2 regions of the Rahnella sp. PCH160 genome follow, and region 2 is predicted to be linked to the other one. Evidence: predicted binding sites of a transcription regulator. Region 2 holds the regulator's gene; the other holds the start of a gene.

Region 1 (3,176 bases), 1.7 Mb from region 2:
TCGCCTGGAACTCATAATTTGGCACGCCATCAGCCACTTTCTCGCTGATATTCACCGTCTGGCCGTGCATATAGGAAACACCGACGTCCACAGAAGCATCTTTGGTAAAGGCGTACGTGGTACCCGCTGAAATCCAGAAACGATCCTGATCCGGGATAGAAATGGTGCGGTTGTCCGCCGGAACCGGGCTATCATCAAACGCGATACCGGTACGGAATGTCCAGTTGTCGTCGTAGTAATAGGTGGTACCCAGCGCGATGCGGTAAGCATCATGATAGCCTTCGTTTTTATCGAACAGCGTCTGGCCCTGAGAGCCGGTGGCTTTCAGCTCCTGAAACTGGCTCCAGCTGGTGTATGCCAGGCTGTAGTGAATGGCCCATTTGGGTGCGACGCGGTTATAACCTGACAGCTCCCACATTTCAGGCAGATTCAGGGTCAGTGAGCCCGGAACGGTGTGGCCGCCTGTGCCACCCAATGCCTGCGGAATGCCGTTGCGGTATTCGCCGTCGAAATCGATTTTCACTTCTGAGCGGTAAGTGAAGCCGTAACGGTTATTGTCATCCACTTCATACAGGACACCGGCGTTCCAGCCGTAGCCCCATTCGTTGCCTTTCAGCTTAGCGGCTTCGGTATCAGCAGGCAGCAATCCGCCGGTTTTAAGCGGAACCAGTTCGCCCGCAGTACGGCGGATTTTCGCTTTCGCGTAGACCGCATCAAAGCCCAGACCGAAGCTGAAATGCTCGTTCAAACGGTAAGCGACGCTTAAGTTATTGTTGATGGTGGTCAGATCGGTTTCGCCACCAATCGGGCCCGCGGGATAGTTATCGCTAAATTCTGTCGCCAAACCGTAGTTTGAGGTCGCCGATGCGCCGAGGGCCCATTGTTCATTCAGGGGCATAATAAAGTGGATATTTGGGATCCACTGGTTTGGTGCAATGTTACTGGCACTGGTATCTGCACCCGTGACCGGGGATTTGCCGGTGACATCGACATTCGGGTCGACATAGATTGCGCCGATGGAAAATGCCGGACGATTAAACATTGTCATGGTTGCCGGGTTACGGCTGCCGGATGCTGCGGTATCAGCGATAGCGCCTTCACCCGAGAAAGAACGGCCTAAACCCGCAGCGGTATATTCATTGAGCTGAAAACCTGCCGCATATACGTTGGAGGAAACAATTGCCACTGCAGCTGCCAGAGCTGATTTTTTTAACAGGTTTTTCTGGTTCATGACCAAAACCTCAATTTTATGTTTTTTATCAAACAATGTTACATCAAGTAACAATGAGCGCGGGATTGTAGGGTTCGTTATCAGTCTGACAAATCAGACCAGTGAGCGAAGTATAGGTCTGACCTGTGGTGTGGTTGCAATATTGTTTCATTGATATTTCTTATTTGATGCAAGAAATTGGATCTACTTAACAAAAAACAAACAATAAAAGTTCAATTAAGAAACGTTAAAGTGAGAGTGGTGACTTAAATTTAATCTGATAGTTACATTTGCGTGATCTGGATCACTTCAAAGGCACATAAAAAGTAAGTGCTAGCTGTAGTCCAACCGCTGGCGTAAAATACAGCCTAAAATAAATCTTTAATTCGCAATCAGGCCAGACGGTGGACGTTGCCGCTGATGCCGGGGAGAAAATGATGTCTGACGTAACCATGTCCTCTAAATCCACCCAACCTCTGCATTCCATCAACAAGTGTGGCGCGGAAGAAACCGCCGCCTGCTGCTGTGTTGATGTGGGTACTATTATGGATAACACCGACTGCACCGCTTCTTACCTGCACGTCTTCGAAACCGAAGCGCAGGCCAAAGAAATGCTGCAAACGCTGACCGCACGCGCGCGTGGCGTTGAATCGGAACCTTGCGAAATTAACAGCAAGATTGAAAAAGTTGACGGTGGCGTTGAGCTGAAAGTGGATTTCACTTTCTCCTGCCAGGCTGAGACCATGATCTTCCAGTTAGCTTTAAGATAATTATTCCGGTTCTCTAAAATACCGCTGATCTCCAGCGGTATTTTTTTGTCTGCCATTTCTTCCGTTCTTTTCTTCTCACTCTCGTTTCAGAAAAATTTGCAGTTGCTCGCACTTCAAACCCTTTCACTTTGCCAAATGTAAATACATAGTTAACACTGAGTTATCAGGTCTGACCTCTTAAGACCCTATTTACCCAGGAGCTTGTATGAACAACGTCATTCCACTGGTTACGCGCGAAGGCGATCGCATCGCGATTGTTGACGGTTTGCGCACGCCGTTTGCCAAGCAGGCCACCGCCTATCACGGGATCCCCGCTGTGGATTTGGGAAAAATGGTGGTCAGCGAGCTGCTGGCGAAAAGTGGAATCGATCCGAAAGACATTGATCAGCTGGTATTCGGGCAGGTCGTCCAGATGCCGGAAGCGCCGAACATTGCGCGCGAAATCGTGCTCGGCACCGGAATGAACGTTTCGACGGATGCTTACAGCGTGTCCCGCGCCTGTGCGACCAGTTTTCAGGCAGTGGCGAACGTTGCCGAAAGTATTATGAGCGGCACGGTGCGCGTCGGGATTGCCGGCGGGGCCGATTCTTCCTCGGTGTTACCGGTTGGCGTAAGCAAACGCCTCGCCAGAGCACTGGTTGACGTCAACAAAGCGCGCACGCTGTCACAGCGTCTTTCGATTTTCAGCAAACTGAAATTACGCGATCTGCTGCCGGTTCCCCCGGCGGTGGCGGAATATTCCACCGGCCTGCGGATGGGCGATACCGCCGAACAGATGGCAAAAAGCCACGGGATTACCCGCGAACAGCAGGATGAGCTGGCGCACCGTTCGCATACGCTGGCCGCGCTGGCGTGGGAACAGGGCTATCTCAATGATCAGGTCATGGCCGCGCAGGTTCCGCCTTATCGTGAAGTCCTGCAAAAAGACAACAACATCCGCCTGAATTCAGAGATCGGGCAATATGCAAAACTGCGTCCGGCGTTTGACCGTAAACACGGTACCGTCACGGCGGCAACCAGCACACCACTGACGGACGGCGCTGCTGCCGTTCTGATGATGAGCGAATCCCGCGCCCGTGAACTGGGGCTTGAACCGCTGGGATACCTGAAAAGCTTTGCGTTTTCTGCCATCGATGTCTGGGAAGATATGCTTCTCGGCCCGGCATACGCCACACCGCTGGCACTCGATCGTGCCG
Region 2 (3,176 bases):
CGTGGTGCCCATCGTTAACCTCGAATGGATCCAGAAACTGGTGCGCGATACCGGCGAGCGCGGACATTCCCGAGAAGCGGTGATGGATTCCGTGGTGCGTTCGATGGACGACTACATCAACTACATCACGCCGCAGTTTTCCCGCACGCACATTAACTTCCAGCGCGTGCCGACCATCGACACCTCCAACCCGTTTGCCGCAAAAGCTATTCCTTCGCTGGATGAAAGCTTTGTGGTGATCCATTTCCAGGGGCTGGACGACATTGATTTCCCGTATCTGCTGGCGATGTTGCAGGGCTCGTTTATCTCGCACATCAAAACGCTGGTGGTGCCGGGCGGCAAAATGGGGCTGGCGATGGAGCTGATTATGGCGCCGCTGGTGCAGCGCCTGATGGAAGGGAAGAAAATCGAGTAAGTGAAATCAGGGCATGGCGCTGACACAAACCGGCCGCGCCTTTGCGCTGGTCGTGAATTATTCGGCGTTCACCACTTCAAAACTGTGGGTGATCGTCGCGGCTTTGCCCAGCATCAGGGAAACGGAGCAGTATTTTTCCGCAGACAGGCTGACGGCGCGATCGACAATTTTATCCGTCAGGTCTTTGCCGGTGACGATGAAATGCAGATTGATGTGCGTGAACAGACGCGGTGCTTCTTCGCGGCGCTGAGAGGTCAGTTTCACTTCGCAGTCACGGACGTCATTGCGGCCTTTTTGCAAAATAGAAACCACGTCAATCGCGCTGCAACCGCCCGCCGACATCAGCAACATCTCCATCGGGCTCGGCGCTTTATCGCCCGCATTGCCGTCCATTGTGATCTGATGGCCCGACGCTGACTCCCCCAAAAATGTCAGCCCTTCTACCCATTTTACGCGTGCGTGCATGTACTCTTCTCCCGGTGGATAAATTCGTCAAATTTTCCCCTCAGACTACCCTTTCACCCAAAATCTGGCAACGTAACCCGATCGCCATCATGCTGAAGCGAGACAACAGAAGACAGCATTGCAATCCTGTGTTACAAACAAAGCCGAAACATACTTTCCAGTAAATTGCGGTGACGGTTTTTGCGGTTTAAGAACAGAACCCACGGTGTTAACAGCAATAATCAGGCTGTTTCACTCCGACATCCGCTTGCAGCATTTCTGGGGAGTTATATGCTGAAAGGGCGCTTTATAAAGTAAGTGCCGTACAGGGAACTCTGAGCCCTGTGATTTTGGGCAGCGATAATAACAGAGGATAATAGCTAATGGTTCTCGGCAAGCCACAAACAGACCCGACTCTCGAATGGTTCCTGTCTCACTGTCATATACATAAGTATCCTTCTAAAAGTACGCTGATTCACCAGGGTGAAAAAGCCGAAACGCTGTACTACATCGTGAAAGGGTCGGTTGCCGTCCTGATTAAAGATGAAGAAGGCAAAGAAATGATACTGTCATACCTTAACCAAGGTGACTTCATCGGCGAGCTGGGACTCTTCGAAGAAGGGCAGGAACGCAGTGCCTGGGTTCGTGCTAAAACTGCCTGCGAAGTGGCTGAAATTTCTTATAAAAAATTCCGCCAGCTGATTCAGGTAAACCCGGATATTCTGATGCGTCTTTCCGCGCAGATGGCAAACCGTCTGCAAGTGACGTCAGAGAAAGTCGGCAACCTTGCCTTCCTCGACGTAACAGGCCGTATCGCGCAAACTTTGCTGAATCTGGCTAAACAGCCTGATGCAATGACCCATCCGGACGGGATGCAAATCAAGATCACCCGTCAGGAAATCGGCCAAATCGTCGGTTGTTCACGTGAAACAGTCGGACGTATTCTCAAAATGCTGGAAGATCAGAGCCTGATCTCCGCACACGGTAAAACGATTGTCGTTTACGGCACACGTTAATCCCTCAGAAATTGGCGCGACAGCTTACTGTCGCGCCTTTTTTATGGGCTAAGCTTTACCCATGACGCTATGGCGAAGACTGTTCTATCATCCCGAAGTTAACTACGCGCTGCGCCAGACGCTGGTGTTGTGCCTGCCTGTCGGTATTTGCTGGCTGTTTGGCAATCTGCAAATGGGCCTGCTGTTTTCCCTGTGTCCGGCCTGCTGCAACGTTGCCGGTCTCGATACCCCGCACAAACGCTTCTTTAAACGCCTGATGGTCGGCGGTTCGCTGTTTGCCGTCAGCAGTATTCTTTTGCAGGTGATGCTCGAAAACTGGCACATTCCCCTGCCGCTCATTATGTTAACGCTGGCCTTACTGCTCGGCGTTACCGGTGAAATCAGCCCGCTGCATGCGCGTTTATTGCCCGGCGCGCTGGTGGCCACCATCTTCACACTGAGCATGGTCGGCGTGAGGCCGATGTGGCAGGCACCCGCGCTGTTTGCCGCCGGCACCGCCTGGTACGGGCTGTTTAACTGGGCGTGGTTCCGTATTTCCGAAGAACAGCCAATGCGAGAAACGCTCAGTCAGCTGTATTTACAGCTCGCGGATTATTTCGAGGCCAAATACAGCCTGCTGACGCAGCATACCGACCCGGAAACTGCCCTTCCGCCGCTGCTCAAACGTCAGCAGCAGGTTATTGATCTGATTGCGTTGCTGTATCAGCAACTGCACATGCTCCCGCAGCACGGGCATAATCATCACCACAAGCGGCTGTTCCAGCGTTTTCAGGTCGCGCTCGATTTGCAGGAACACATCACGGTGAGCCTGCATCAGCCGGAAGAAGTGCAAAAACTGGTGGAAGAAAGCCACGCCGAAGCGGTGATCCGCCGGAATGCGCAGGTGATTTCCGCCCGGCTGCGCGTGATTGCGGACGATATTCTTTATCACCGGTTTTCCGAACGTTTCACGATGGCGAATGAACTGGCGGCGCTGGAAAAAATCGCGGCACAAAATCCGGACAATCCGGTTGGCCGCTTTTGTTATTACCATTTCAGCCGCATCGCCCGACTGCTGCGGACGCAGCGCCCGCTGTACCGCCGAGATCTGATGAACTCCCAGCCGCGCCTGCCGTTCTGGCCTGCACTGAAAAGTTATCTGTCTTTTAAATCTTCAGCCCTGCGCAACGCTGCGCGTCTGGGGCTGATTCTGGCGATCGGCAGCAGCCTGGGCCTCTTCTTCAATCTGCCGAAACCCTACTGGATTTTGCTGACCATCATGCTGGTCAGCCAGAACGGTTATAACGCCACCCGTGTGCGTA

What was found. The regulator CRP, encoded in region 2, controls carbon source genes, mostly activating them, when cyclic AMP is high. The targets are predictions, from matches to a motif close to ATGTGANNNNNNTCACAT.
Region 1: a site for CRP is predicted at 1,503-1,520, ahead of ACM5QY_RS10830 (YfcZ/YiiS family protein). Genes of this name have one in related genera too.

The regions. Positions count from the first base shown of each region.
Region 1 covers NZ_JBLOGT010000001.1:2,302,066-2,305,241, forward strand. The annotation lists gene fadL (long-chain fatty acid transporter FadL) at 1-1,231, opposite strand, end outside; gene ACM5QY_RS10830 (YfcZ/YiiS family protein) at 1,648-1,980, shown strand; gene fadI (acetyl-CoA C-acyltransferase FadI) at 2,186-3,176, shown strand, end outside.
Region 2 covers NZ_JBLOGT010000001.1:623,781-626,956, forward strand. The annotation lists gene ACM5QY_RS02965 (phosphoribulokinase) at 1-415, shown strand, start outside; gene ACM5QY_RS02970 (OsmC family protein) at 473-880, opposite strand; gene crp (cAMP-activated global transcriptional regulator CRP) at 1,243-1,875, shown strand; gene ACM5QY_RS02980 (YccS/YhfK family putative transporter) at 1,937-3,176, shown strand, end outside.